2 regions of the Kocuria arenosa genome follow, and region 2 is predicted to be linked to the other one. Evidence: riboswitches for the same ligand, from Rfam matches in the RefSeq annotation. Region 2 holds a riboswitch; the other holds the start of a gene.
The links. A riboswitch is a leader RNA that binds a small molecule or an ion and turns the genes downstream of it on or off. The one in region 2 is predicted to bind cyclic di-AMP.

Region 1: linked by a shared signal. The riboswitch ahead of ACFYE3_RS09545 (C40 family peptidase) and the one ahead of ACFYE3_RS15195 (NlpC/P60 family protein) in region 2 are both predicted to bind cyclic di-AMP.

Annotation. Positions count from the first base shown of each region.
Region 1 covers NZ_JBHZTA010000004.1:257,800-265,019, reverse strand. The annotation lists gene ACFYE3_RS09570 (cold-shock protein) at 90-473, shown strand; gene ACFYE3_RS09565 (DUF3027 domain-containing protein) at 554-1,105, shown strand; gene ACFYE3_RS09560 (MFS transporter) at 1,159-2,379, shown strand; gene serC (phosphoserine transaminase) at 2,376-3,515, opposite strand; gene ACFYE3_RS09550 (metal-dependent transcriptional regulator) at 3,750-4,436, shown strand; cyclic di-AMP (ydaO/yuaA leader) riboswitch at 4,867-5,015, shown strand; gene ACFYE3_RS09545 (C40 family peptidase) at 5,021-5,677, shown strand; gene ACFYE3_RS09540 (C40 family peptidase) at 5,952-6,848, shown strand; gene ACFYE3_RS09535 (hypothetical protein) at 6,980-7,220, shown strand, end outside; gene ACFYE3_RS09530 (DUF4031 domain-containing protein) at 7,164-7,220, opposite strand, start outside.
Region 2 covers NZ_JBHZTA010000009.1:102,577-109,796, reverse strand. The annotation lists gene ACFYE3_RS15200 (ParA family protein) at 141-662, opposite strand; cyclic di-AMP (ydaO/yuaA leader) riboswitch at 1,609-1,794, shown strand; gene ACFYE3_RS15195 (NlpC/P60 family protein) at 1,800-2,300, shown strand; gene ACFYE3_RS15190 (pyridoxal phosphate-dependent aminotransferase) at 2,520-3,719, shown strand; gene ACFYE3_RS15185 (2-hydroxyacid dehydrogenase) at 3,716-4,675, shown strand; gene ACFYE3_RS15180 (SDR family oxidoreductase) at 4,769-5,551, opposite strand; gene ACFYE3_RS15175 (helix-turn-helix domain-containing protein) at 5,686-6,636, shown strand; gene ACFYE3_RS15170 (hypothetical protein) at 6,860-7,126, shown strand; gene ACFYE3_RS15165 (YciI family protein) at 7,123-7,220, shown strand, end outside.

The sequences.
Region 1 (7,220 bases), on a different contig from region 2:
CAGGGCTAGAATGGGAGGTTCCACAGGGTGGCCCGGCGGCAGCGACCGACGGGCCACCCCTCCACGAACACGAGGACGAGGGAGACAGCGTGCCCACCGGCAAGGTCAAGTGGTTCGATGCGAAGAAGGGCTTCGGGTTCCTGGCGGCCGACGACGGCCAGGAAGTGTTCCTGCCCTCCTCCGCGCTGCCCTCCGGTGCCACCACGGTGAAGCCGGGCACACGGATGGAGTTCGGGGTGGCGCAGGGGCGGCGCGGTGCGCAGGCGCTCTCCGCCCGGATCCTCGACCGGACCCCGTCGGTCGCGAAGAACGTCCGGAAGCCCGCCGACGAGATGGCGGTCATCACGGAGGACCTCATCAAGCTCCTGGACGAGATGTCCAACGGGCTGCACCGGGGCCGCTACCCGGACTCCGCGCACGGGAAGAAGATCGCCGCGATCCTGCGCACGGTGGCCGACAACCTGGACGTCTGAGGCCGCCGCGCCCGTCCACCCACCGATCCCGAGCACCCACCGCCGGCACCCGCCGGCACCCACCACGAGGGAGACCAGCAGTGACCGAGGAGACCGTCCAGGACGCGCCCGCCGAGGAGGTGCCCCCGGCGCCCGAACCGGCGGCACCGGCGGCAGCGGCACCCCGCCGCCGGCGGGCCCCGAAGCAGGACCCCCTGCTCGTGGCCGACGTCGCCACGGCCCGCGCCGGGGTGGAGCAGATCGCGGAGCCCTGGCAGATCGGTTCCGGTCACCGCGTGACGGTGGAGGAGGACCGGCTGGTCGTCCACCTCTTCGAGTGCACGCTGCCCGGGTATCAGGGCTGGAACTGGTTCGCGAGCCTGGCCCGCGCCCCGCGCAGCAAGGCGGTGACGGTCTGCGAGGTCGGCCTGCTGCCCGGGGAGGACGCGCTGCTGGCGCCCGAGTGGGTCCCGTGGTCCGCCCGCGTGAGCCCTGAGGAGAAGGCCCAGGAGGAGCAGGACCGGGCCGAGGACGAGGCCGCGGAGCACGCCGCGGCCGGCGGACCCGAGGGCTCCGGCGGCGAGCCGGTGCCCGCCGACCGTTCCGCGGCCGAGGACGGGCCCGTCCCGCCGCAGGAGGGCGAGGGGTCCTGACCGCTCCGCCGGGGGCCGCGAGGACGGACGACGCCCCGGAGCCCGCGCGCGGGATGTTCCGGTCCTTCCGGTTCCGCAACTACCGGCTGTGGTTCCTGGGGGCGCTCGTGTCCAACATCGGGACGTGGATGCAGCGCACGGCCCAGTCGTGGTTCGTCTTCGACGAGCTCTCGGACCACGACGCCACCGCCATGGGCGTGGTGACGGCCCTGCAGTTCCTGCCCCAGCTCTTCCTCGCGCCCTGGGCCGGCGTGCTCGCGGACCGCCTCGACCGGCGGCGCCTGCTGCTGTGGACGCAGACGGCCATGGCGGTGCTGGCTGCCGGCCTCGGGGCGCTGGTCCTGGCCGACGCGGCCACCCTGTGGCACGTCTACGGCTTCGCACTCGCCCTGGGCGTCGTCTCCACGTTCGACGCCCCCGTGCGCCAGACCTTCGTCTCGGAGATGGTCGACGACGCCTACCTCTCCAACGCCGTGGCCCTGAACGCGACCTCGTTCAACACCGCCCGGATGATCGGGCCCGCCGTGGCGGGCGTGCTCGTGGCCTCGATCGGGTCGGGCTGGGTGTTCCTCCTCAACACGCTGACCTTCGGCGCCATGCTCGCCGCCGTCCTCGCGATCCGCACGGACGAGCTGCGCGGGATGCCGCGCTCCGGCCGGGGACGGGGCCAGATCCGGGAAGGACTGGCCTACGTGGGCAGCCGACCGGACATCGTGGCGGTGCTGGTCACCATCTTCCTCATCGGCACCTTCGGGCTGAACTTCGCCGTGTTCCTGGCCGCCATGGCCGGCCCCGAGTTCGGCCGGGGCCCGGAGACCTTCGGGCTGCTCAACTCGGTCCTCGCGGTCGGCACGGTGGCGGGGGCCCTGCTCTCGGCCCGGCGCCGCAGCGCCCGGCTGCGCTACGTCTACGGGGGTAGCGCCGTCTTCGCCCTCAGCTGCCTGGGAGCGGCGACGGCACCCACCCTCCCGCTGTTCGCGCTGTGGCTGATCCCCTGCGGACTGTCCTCGCTGACGATCATGACCACCGCCAACGCGTACGTGCAGTCCACCACCTCGCCGGTGATGCGCGGACGCGTCATGAGCCTCTACATGGCCATCTTCATGGGTGGCACCCCGATCGGGGCACCGGTCGTCGGCTGGATCACCGACGCCCTCGGTGCGCGCTGGGGCATGGGGGTCGCCGTGGCGGCGGGACTCGGCGGAGCCCTGGTCGGCTTCGTCGTCTGGCTCCGGCTGCGCGCGGAGCGCGCAGCCGTCGAGGAGTCCGGCTAGCGGGCGGGCCGTCCGCGGAGCTGCTCGACGACGTGGTCCACGCAGGCCAGGAGCCGGGCGACGTCGTCGGGCTCGATGGAGACGAACGTGGCGATCCGCAGCTGGTTGCGCCCGAGCTTGCGGTAGGGCTCGACGTCGACCACCCCGTGGGCGCGCAGGACCGCCGCGACGCCGGCCGCGTCCACGGCGTCGTCGAAGTCCACGGTGGTGATCACGGTGGAGCGGTCCTCCGGGCGGGCCACGAACGGGGTCGCGAAGGACGAGGCCTCGGCCCACGCGTAGACCAGGTCCGAGGAGGTCTTCGTGCGGGCCGCGGCCCACGCCATGCCGCCCTGGTCGTTGAGCCAGCGGACCTGCTCGTCGAGCAGCACCAGGGTGGCCAGCGCCGGGGTGTTGTAGGTCTGGTTCTTGCGGGAGTTCTCCAGCGCCGTGGTGAGCCGCAGGAAGTCCGGGATCCACCGCCCGGAGGCGCCGATCCGCTCGATCCGCTCGATCGCGGCGGGGGAGAACGCGCCCAGCCACAGCCCGCCGTCCGAGCCGAAGTTCTTCTGCGGGGAGAAGTAGTAGACGTCCGTCGCGGCCACCTCCGCGGCCATCCCGCCCGCGGCCGAGGTCGCGTCCACCAGCACCAGCGCGTCGTCCGCGATCCCGGCGGGCCGGGCCACGGGGGCGGCGACCCCGGTGGAGGTCTCGTTCTGGGGCCACGCGTAGACGTCCACGCCCTCCTCGGCCCGGGCCTCCGGGCGGGTGCCGGGGGCGGCCTCCACGATCGAGGAGGCCTCCAGGAACGGGGCGCCGCCGGTGGCCTGGGCGAACTTCGCCCCGAACTCCCCGAACACCTGGTGCTGGGCCTTCCGCTCGACGAGCCCGAGGGCGGCCGCGTCCCAGAAGGCGGTGGCACCGCCCAGGCCCAGGAGCACCTCGTGGCCCTCGGGGAGGCCGAGGAACTGCGCGAGGCCCTCGCGCACCGAGCCCACGAGCTCCTGCACCGGCGCCTGGCGGTGGGAGGTGCCGAGCAGGCCCGCGCCGGCGCGGGCGACGGCCTCGACCTGCGCCGGGCGGATCTTCGAGGGCCCGGCACCGAACCGGCCGTCGGCGGGCAGCAGGTGCTGGGGGATGGTGACGTGTGCGGGCAACGGGCGCTCCCTCGTGGGTGACGTGCGGCGGGTGACGTGCGGCGGGCGCGACCGACGCGAAGGGGTGCTCGCGCCTTGCGCCTCGGCCCATTCTGCCCCACCTGCTGGGCGCGGACTCCGCGGGCGCCACCTCCCGTCCGGGCCGTCGCTGGGCTCGCGCACTAAGCTCGGGCGGGAAGACCGGACCGGGCGGGATCCCCGGGCCCGGACGGCCGGACGAAGGATGACTGAGGCATGAGCGAGCTGATCGACACCACGGAGATGTACCTGCGGACCGTCCTCGAGCTCGAGGAGGAGGGGATCACGCCGATGCGGGCGCGGATCGTCGAGCGCCTCGACCACTCCGGGCCCACGGTCTCGCAGACGGTGTCCAGGATGGAGCGGGACGGGCTGCTGACGGTGGGCCAGGACCGGTCGTTGCTGCTCACCCCGGCGGGCCGGGAGCGGGCCGTGCAGGTGATGCGCAAGCACCGGCTGGCGGAGCGGCTGCTCGCCGACGTCATCGGCCTGGACCTGGCCCAGGTGCACGACGAGGCGTGCCGGTGGGAGCACGTGATGAGCGAACAGGTCGAGCGGCGGTTGGTGGACCTGTTGCACAGCCCCCGATACTCGCCGTACGGCACGCCGATCCCGGGTCTGGCAGCCCTCGGCGTCGAGGAGAGCCCCGCCGCGGCACACCCCTCCCTGCTCGACGCCGCCCGCCGCGACCCGGACGGGCCGCACACCGTGGCGCTGCTGCCGGAGGTGGTCCAGGCGGACGCCGACCTCCTGGGCGTGCTGAGCGACGTGGGAGTGCTCACCGGGGCGGAGGTCCGAGCCCGGGTGGACGGCCAGACCGTGCGCATCGAGGTGGCGGCCACCGGGCGGTCCGCGGAGGTCGACCTGCGCACCGCCGCGGCGATCCGCGTCCTCGCCCCCTGAGGGACCGGCGGACGCCCCGGTGACGTCCGCAGGGCGGCTGCGGCCACGTCCGCGACGCGGCCCCTGAGGAGGCCTGTGGGGTGTCCTCGGAGCGCTCCGGCGAGCGTCTCGATCCGAGTGTGTGGACATTCACAAGGTACTTTTCGCCAGTCCGGCCCGGCCGGGGCTGCGGAGTCGGAGACGCCCTGGTGGGGCGCGGGTTCCTCGGGTCCCCGAACGCCCTGCACAGCTCGTCACACTCGAGAACTCATAAGATCCCATGGATTAATGAGCTGGTATTGAGACTCAGGCTGTTGCAGGGTCGTTATCGGTCGTGATCAAAACGTGACACTTCCGTAATCTGTCATGTACTGTTCAACCCGTGCCGATCACTGGTCGGATCGGCGCCCTCGGAGCACATCGCCGAATTCTGCCGGTGCCCGTGGCCTCTACACAGAAACTGCTTGGCAGAAGCGGGGGAACCAATTTCGGTCCCGGTATCCGGGTCCTTGGGGTTAAGTCGTCAGAGCGCGTGCGTTCTGCGGCCGGGTGTCTCCCACCCGAATCCGACAGCTCACCTCGTAGGCAAAGGGAGGAACTCAACCATGTCGCTTTTCAAGCTGAACGCTGCCCGCCACCGTGCCGAGACCACCTCGCACGCCGTGCGCAACACCACCATCGCCGCCGCTGCCGGTGCCGCGATGATCGGCTCCGTCGCCCCGGCCCAGGCCTTCGCCCAGGCCCCCGTCGAGACCGGCGCGGCCTACTCAGCCCCGGCCTCGCTGGCCCAGTACTCCTCGTACACCTACCAGGCTCCGGTCGCCGCGCAGCCCGCCGCTCCCGCCTACGAGGCCCCGGCCCCGCAGCAGGCCGCCGCCACCTCGAGCGTGACCCCGCAGTCCACCGCTACCACCGAGATCGCCCCGGCCTCCTCCGGCGGCGTCGTGGGCACCGCGATGTCGGCGCAGGGTGCGGGCTACGTCTACGGCGGCACCGCCTACGGCGCCTGGGACTGCTCCGGCTTCACCCAGTGGGTCTTCGCCCAGAACGGCATCGACCTGCCCCGCACCACCTGGTCCCAGTTCGCGGCGGGCACCCCCACCGCCAACCCGCAGCCCGGCGACCTCGTCTCCCAGAACGGCGGCGCGCACGTGGGCATCTACATCGGCGGCGGCAAAATGATCTCCGCCCTCAACCCGGCCCAGGGCACCCAGGTCCACTCCGTCAACGCCATGCAGCTGGACGGCTACTACACCTTCTGATCCGGTCCGCCGCCCGCGACGATCCCGCTCGTCGCGGGCGGCCCCTGATCACCCCCCCCCGGCACGCCGAGACCCGCTCTCCCGGTTCTCGGTGGTGCATGCTGTCCGACCGGACGGCGTCCGTCCTCCCTCCGCTCGCCCGGCCGCCGTTCCCGATCCCGGAACGCACTCCTGCCGGACACCGGTCCCACCCCGTGCGCTGCCCGGGGTGATCCGTGCTGTCATCCGCGCCCTCCGGCAGGCCGGCTCCGAAAGAAAGTCGTCTGAACTTCTCATGACTCGTGACCTGACCCCCTCGAACGGCATCGGCTCGCTCCTCTCCGGCAAGGCCCGCACCGTGGCCGCCGTCGCCGCCTTCTCCGGCCTGGCCCTCGCCACCACCGTCTCCGTGCAGGCCGCCCCGGCCCAGGACGCCGCTGCCGACGCCCCGCTGTCCGCCGTCGCCGCAGCCACTCCCACCGCGGCACCCACCGTGTCCCTCGAGCCGGTCGCCCACGTGACCAAGGCCGAGACGCAGGCGGACCGGAAGGCCACGAAGAAGACCGAGACCAGGCCTGAGAAGGCCCAGAAGAAGGCCGAGACCCCGGTCGTCGCGGCGCCCGCCGTCGCCGCTCCCGCCCCGGTCGCCGCTCCGGCCCCGAAGGCCGTCCAGGCGGCCCCGGCCCCGAAGCCCGTCGCCGCTCCCGCCTCGAAGCCGGCCGTCCAGGCGGCCCCGGCCCCGAGGCCCGTCGCCGCTCCCGCCCCGGCCGCCGCTCCCAGGCCGGCCGTCCAGGCGGCCCCCAAGCCCGCCGTGCAGGCCGCTCCGGCCGCTGAGCGCACCGTCAGCCCGCAGAGCTCTGCCTCCGGCAAGGGCGCGACCATCTCCTCCGCCGCCATGGGTCAGCTCGGTGTGGGCCAGGACTGCACCGCGCTCGTCACGAACGCCCTGCGCGCCGCCGGCATCAACCACCACGGCTGGCCGGCCTCCTACCTGAGCCTCGGCTCGCAGGTCTCCGCCGGCCAGGCGCAGCCCGGCGACCTCGTCTACTACGCCGACGGCGGCATGGGCGCGGCTCACATCGCGGTCTACATCGGTGGCGGCAAGGCCGTCCACGGCGGCTGGAACGGCGGTACCACCGCCATCTCCGGCGTCAACGTGGGCTCCGGCCCCGTCTTCGTCCGCGTGCGCTGACCGCACGCGAGAGCACCGCTTCGGGTGCGCGGTTCCTGGTCGGCCAGACGGGAACCGCGCACCCGCTGTCGTCCCGGCGTCCACCGCGCCGGTCGCCACGGCGCCCTGCCGGTGGCCGATAGACTGGGCCCATGTCCACCGACTTCAGCCGCAACGCCCGCACGAGCCTCGATCGCGAGTTCGCCTACATGGCCTACGGCATGATCGCCGGCGCCGTGCCCGGCATCGTGGCCGGTTTCGTCGTGGCCGCGTTCGTGGGCCACGCGGCGATGTGGCTGTCCGTCCTCGGCGGCATCGGGATCGTGCTCGGCCTGGTCACCGGGATCCTGCTCCACCGGAGGCGGCACGTCTCGGCCGGGACCGCGGACCCCC
Region 2 (7,220 bases):
CGCCGACTGCTCCGGTGCTTCCGCTACAGGGGCAGCGGCAGGTCCGGGAACTATCTCAGGAGCAGGTTCGACCACGGGTTCTTCGATGGGTCGGGAGATGGCGGCCTTGTTGCGATCTTTGAGAGACTTCCGCGCCGGCATCAGACTCGAGCTCCTGTGCTGGCTGAGATGATCGGAGACACAGCCGCCCGGTAGTCGGCGGCGACCTTGGAGGACGGGTCGTAGACGGACACCGGCATCCCGGCCGTGTAGGCATCACGCACGGACACCGCCTCGCGCACCGGTGCAGTGACCTTGCCCGGATGCATCTGCTCGAGCATCTCCACTACCTCCTTATCCAGGGTCCGGCGCCCGTCGTAGCGGGTGGGCACCACCCAGGACACCGCCGGTCCAGGACGGATCCGGCGGGTCAGGCGGGCCTCGATCACATCGGTGAGCCGGGTGAGCTGGTCCAAGGCCTCCACCTCACATGCCACCGCGGCCACCACCACATCAGCAGCAACCAACCCGGCCAAGGTCAGCCCCGACAGCGCCGGCGGGGTGTCGATGACCACGTCGTAGAAACGCTCGGCCACCGTGGGCAGATGATCGCGCAAAGCGGTCACCAGATCAGAGATCTGATGGGTGTCCATGTCGGCCAGTTCATGGGTGCCGGCCAGCACGTGCACCCCTGGCACCGTGTGGTCAGGTGTAAGTGGGCATGACGTTATTGACTCGGGTCGGGATTCGTGGGGCCGAGGGCAGTTGCGCCCCGACGTGTGTTGCTTCCGCCGAGGCCTGCCCCTCGAACCACTTGGTGGAGGCCGCGAGGAGGTCAAGGTCACCGGGTACGACTTGGCGCCTCTCGGTCGCGGCAGGCCGGCGTCCAGCTTCGATTCCGATGCGTACGGCCAAGAACATCACCGCCACACATGCCTGAGGCGACGAGGTGAACCCGTTGGTGCCAATCTGTCGCTGAGCGCTGTTGGTACCGCCCGTACCGACCCCGTGACTCGCACGGAAGCCCGCATCCTCGGTGTCCACCATCGGCGGACCCTGCGGAGGGAAGCCGGACCCCCACCATGCCGCCGCCACCTCGCCCCTCGTCGAAGCAACGCCTTCGACGGAGCGCTGCTGACTCGCTGGAGTGAAGCGCGTACCCCAAAAGCGTCCGCAAAGAAAACCAACCCACGCCGAGGAATCACCACGAACACAGTCCTTTCTTTTTGTGAATTCATGTCTGAACCCCGGAACGCACAAAAGAATCGTCCTTACCGCCCTGGGGGAAGGGACCGCTCACGACGACAATCAAAGGCTTCGTGGAGCTTTCCCGACAAACTATGGCGCCATGACACAGGTGTCGCCATCGGACACTCCACTCCAGAGCAAGGGCGTGCTCGGCCGCCGGCATGACTTCGGTAGAGGCCCAGGTCAAGACCACTTTCGTCTCGATTTAAGCCTCCCTGGGGATCTCCATCGGTGCCCCTCACCAAGCCACGCTGTCCGGGCGCGGAGGTGCCCTGCCGGGCCGACACAGAAGCCGAGACACGCCCGTGATCAAAACGAGACTTTCCCGTTATTTTTCGATTAGTGTTCTCTCCGTACCGACCGCCTCACCGATCGGTATCCCCGTGCACATCGCCGAATTCTGCCGGTGCTCGGGGCCCCCAGAACACATCGCTCGGCAGAAGCGGGGGAACCATGAACGGTCCCTCCCCCGGGACCTAGGGGTTAAGTCGTCAGGGCCCCCACCCTGCGACCGGGTGTCTCCCACCCGCATCCGACAGCTCACCTCGCAGGCAAGAGGGAGGACATCACTCATGCCCATTTTCCAGTCCCGCACGCCCCGTCACCGCGCCCAGAGCTCGTTCCGTCCCGGGCGCAGCGCGATCCTGGCCGTCGCAGGCGGCGCCTTGGCGCTCAGCAGCGTGGCCCCGGCCCAGGCCGCCCCCGCCGCAGCCCCCCAGCAGCTCGTCAGCATCCAGTCCCAGTCCGGCAAGGCCGCGACCATCGCCGCCGCGGCCAGGAACCAGCTCGGCGTGGGCCAGGACTGCACCGCCCTGGTCACCAAGTCCTTGCGCGCCGCCGGGATCAACCACCACGGGTGGCCGGCCTCCTACCTGAAGCTCGGCACCCGGGTCTCCGCCGCCCAGGCCCAGCCCGGTGACCTGGTCTACTACGCCAACGGCGGCATGGGCTTCGCCCACATCGCCGTGTACATCGGTGGCGGCAAGGCCGTCCACGGCGGCTGGAACGGCAACCAGACGGTCATCCAGACCGTCAACGTCGGCTCCGGTCCCGTCTACATCCGCGTGCGCTGACCCCACGCACATGAGCAGGGAGTGCGGTTCCCGACCGTCCGGCCGGGAACCGCGCTCCTGAATCCCACGGGGAGGACCACTGGACGTGGGAAACCTCGCGGCGACGTGCACTGTGAAAATCCATCCGGGGACTGCCCTTCCCAGACTGATATATGAGTCGTATGCTCAGTTCGGATCCGTAGGAGGATCTATCGCCAACTCGACGAGGAGTGGAACAGCATGCGGCAACTCGCGCACCGGCTCGAACGGCTGGGCACCGAAACCGCCTTCAGCGTCGCCCAGGCTGCTGCCGCCTGGAAGGCGGAGGGGAACCGCGTGTACCCCTTCCACCTCGGCGACATCAACATCCCGACGGCCCCGCACATCGTCGAGGCGATGAACCGGGCGATCGCCGACGGCTACACGGGCTACTGCCCCGGCCCCGGCATCCCGCAGCTGCGCGAGGCCCTCGCCGAGGACCTCGGCTCGCGTCGTGGCATCGACCTCACGCCCGACAACGTCGTCGTGATGACGGGCGGCAAGCCCGTCATCACGAAGTTCCTGCAGGCGGTCATGAACCCCGGCGAGGAGGTGCTCTACCCGAACCCCGGCTTCCCGATCTACGAGTCGCAGATCGAGTACCTCGGTGGCACGGCCGTGCCCTACCGCTACCTCCCCACGCCGGAGGGCTTCGCGATCGACCTCGACCAGGTCCGCGCGTCGATCACCCCGAACACGGTCGCCATCATCTACAACGACCTGCAGAACCCCATCTCGGCCGAGTCGACGGCGGCCGAGCGCGAGGCCGTCGCGCAGCTCGCCCAGGAGCACAACCTCTGGGTGCTCTCCGACGAGGCCTACTTCGAGACGCGCTACGAGGGGGTCTCGAGCTCGATCGCGTCACTCCCCGGCATGGCGGAGCGCACCGTCATCCTCTACACGTTCAGCAAGAAGTTCGCCATGACCGGTTCCCGCCTCGGCTGCGCCGTCGCGCCGGTCGAGCTCGCCAAGGTGCTCAGCACGCTCAACACCAACGACGAGTCCTGCACCACGCACTACGTGCAGTGGGCCGGCATCGAAGCACTCCGCGGTACGCAAGAACCCGTGCAGCAGATGCTCGACGTCCTGCGCGAGCGCCGGGACGCCGCCTGTGAGCTCGTGAACGCCACTCCTGGCATGCACGTCGCCGTACCGCAGTCGACCTTCTACCTGTTCCCCGACGTCACCTCCGCCATGGAGCGCATGGGCTACACGGCAGTCGGCGACTTCGCCACGGCGGCCCTGCACGAGACCGGCGTCTCCTTCTGCACGCGGGAGCACTTCGGCCGACGCCAACTTGGTGAGGAGCAGCAGTACATCCGACTCGCCTACTCGGGCATCGACGTCGCCGACATCCGCGACGGCCTCGGTCGCCTGTGCCAGTGGATCGAGTCGGCATGAGCCGGGTCGTCGTCACGGGACGGGTGCCCGACGCCGCGGTCGAGAAGCTCCGCGCCGAGCACGAGGTCGATGCCTGGCCGGGTCCGGAGTCGATCGGCCGCGAGGAGCTCCTGCGTCGAGTGGCCGGCGCCGATGCCGTCGTGAGCCTGCTCACCGAACGCATCGACGCCGAGCTGCTCGACGCCGCCGGACCGCAGCTCAAAGTGGTCGCGAACGTCGCGGTCGGCTACGACAACATCGACGTGCCGGCCTGCACCGAGCGGAGCGTCGTGGCCACCAACACACCTGGTGTGCTCACGGAGGCGACTGCCGACATCGCGCTCGGCCTTATCCTGATGGCGACCCGCCGGCTCGGCGAGGCGGAACGGCTTATCCGCTCCGGCCAGGCCTGGAAGTGGGGCATGTTCTTCCTGCTCGGCAGCAGCCTGCAGGGCAAGACCCTCGGCGTCGTCGGCATGGGAGGCATCGGTCAGGCGACCGCGCGCCGGGCCAAGGCCTTCGGCATGGAGGTCGTCTACCAGTCGCGCAGCGAGATCGACCCCGGGATCGCCGCCGAGCTGGGCGCCCGGCGCGTCGATCTCGAGGAGCTGCTGGCCGTCTCCGACGTCGTGTCGCTGCACTGTCCCTACGGGTCCGCCACACATCACTTGATCGGCGCTGAGCAGCTGGCGGCGATGAAGGACTCGGCGTACCTCGTCAACACCGCGCGCGGACCGATCGTCGACGAAGCGGCCCTCGCGTCCGCGCTGCGCGAGGGCCGGGTCGCGGGTGCCGGACTGGACGTTTTCGAGCACGAGCCCCAGGTGCATCCCGAGCTGCTGGAGCTCGACAACGTGGTTCTGGTGCCGCATCTGGGTTCCGCCACAGTCGAGACGCGCACCGCGATGGCAGTGCTCGCCGCCGACAACGTGCTCGCCGTGCTCAGCGGGGAACGACCGCCGACACCGATCGGTTAGCTGCAGGACCGCCGGCTCCACCTCGAGCGGCGTGGGATTCCGGTGCCACGTCCCCGGCAGGACGGCCGCGGCGGTGACGCGGGCGACCATGCCTCACGAGGTGCCGCGGAGCCAGTCCTCGAACCGGGTCGGGGCGGTCGTGACGTCCCCCCGGGGCAGGAGGCCGCCGTTGCCGAGGGCGCTGAAGGGCACCGGCACCCGGAGGACCTTCCGGCCGCCACCTCGACGCTCGGCGACCGCACGGGCCAGCTCCGCCATGTCGCGGACTTCGGGCCCGGCGATGACGGCGTCGTCGGATGCCGCGGTGCCGGCGGGCTCCAGAGCGCGGTCGGTGACGAACGCGGCGGCCTCCTCGGCGGCCAGCGGCTGGGAACGCATCCCGGGCACGACGCAGAGTGGGCCGATGCGCATCTGCGACAGCAGGGTCTCGGCCAGTTCGTACCACTGCGCCGAGGCCACGAACGTGACCGGGACGGGTCCGGCACGGTAGGTCTGCTCCTGAGCGGCCTTGCCCGCGTAGTAGCCCAGCCACCGGTGCACCTCGGGGTCCCGGGCGTTGAGGATCGTGACGCACACGATCCGGGCCACCCCGCTCCGCTGTGCCGCCGCCAGCACATTGCGTGCGGTGGTGGTGAAGAAGTCGACGGCGCGCTCGCGGGACGGTGTCGGCAGGTGGAGGCAGTCCACCACGGTGGAGACCCCGTCGAACGCGGCGTCCAGCCCCTCACCGGAGTAGACGTCGACGCCCTGCCCGCGTGAGACCTCGACGACGTCGACTCCTCGCTCGCGCAGATGTGCCACCACTTGTGCGCCCAGCTGCCCGGTCGCGCCCAGAACCGCCACCTTCTGGCGCTCACCCCCGCCTGTGCTCTCCATTGCCCACCCTCCTCTTCCCGCCGTCAGCGACCCAATCCTGGTGGCACCGATTCTCCTCGCCGGCCGGTCCCGCCGCGAGTGTCACCTTTCCTACTGTCATCGACTTCCTGCCACATGGCTGGGAGCATGGACCCATGATCAGCAACGTGGCCGTCATCGTGTTCGACGAAGTCTCCCCCTTCGAGCTCGGGGTGGCCTGCGAGGCCTGGGCGATCGACCGCTCCGCCGACGGCCTGCCGGTCATGGACTTCGCCGTGTGCAGCCCCGACGGGGGCCCGGTCCGTACGATCGCCGGCTTCGACGTGGCGGTCCACCACGGCCTCGACCGGGTGGCGGAGGCGGATCTCGTGGTCCTCCCGGCGATGTCCCGGGACATCCCGGTCCCGGCAGAGGTGATCCACGCGCTGCGCGCGGCCCACGACCGTGGCGCCCGGCTCCTGTCCATCTGCTCGGGCGCCTTCGTCCTGGGGGCTGCCGGTCTGCTCGACGGCCGCCGCTGCACCACCCACTGGATGCACACCGCGGAGCTGGCCGAACGGTTCCTCGCCGCCCAGGTGGTGCCCGAGGTCCTCTACGTCGAGGACGGCACCATCCTCACCAGCGCCGGCACCGCGGCAGGTCTCGACGCCTGCCTGCACCTGTGGCGCCAGGAGTTCGGCTCGGCGGCCGCCAACACCGTGGCACGGCGCATGGTCGTGCCACCACAGCGCCAGGGCGGGCAGGCCCAGTTCATCAAGGACCCGGTCCCCGAGCACCGGGCCGAGACACTGGACCCGCTGCTCACCTGGATCGTGGGACACCTCGACGAGCCGCTCGACGTCGACTCCCTGGCCCGGCGCGCCGCCATGTCCCCGCGCACCTTCGCCCGCCGGTTCCGCGACGAGACGGGCACCACGCCCCACGCCTGGATCACCGCGCGGCGCCTGCACCGGGCCGAGCAGCTCCTGGAGGAGACCGACCTGCCCGTCGAGCGCATCGCCACGGACGTGGGCTTCGGCAACGCGGCCACGCTGCGCCACCACTTCACCCGCATCCGCCGGCTCAGCCCGCAGCAGTACCGCCGCCGCTTCGCGACCACCTCCTGAGCACCGCCACGCCCGCGACGACGCGGCCGAAGCGGTGCCCTCGGTGGCAGTCAGGGCCGAAGAACTGCCCCATAGCCACTCCGAAGTGAGGCACTGACGGAAATGGCAGAAAGTGAGCGACAGTAGTCGTTTCTGCCACTCGTGTGGGGAGTGCCGGTCGACCAGGCTTGTCAGCGTGAGAGTGAGCCGGATCGGCCGGCCCACGACGAGCAAGGAGCTCATCATGATCTCGTTCCTGTTCCTGCTGGCCGCCACAGCCGCCGTGCTGTCGCTGTACACGGTGATCGGCCGGCTCGCGATACCCCTGGAAGAGCGGGTGCCGTGGCGCGAACTCGGAGGCGACGGCTGGTTGCACACGCTGCGGCGCAGCCTGACCTTCCTGGGTGACTCCGCACCATCGGACGGCGCCCACTTCCGGCGGGGCCGTCGGCCATTGACCCATGCGGACGAGCACGCTGCCGAGGCGCACACCAGTCCGGAGAACGTGTGACCGCTGCCCGGCGCCGGCCGGTCGTGCGCCTGACGGCGGGCGCTCCCTCGACCGCCCTGCACCAAGGGACGCCGAGCGAGTGGCACGATGACCT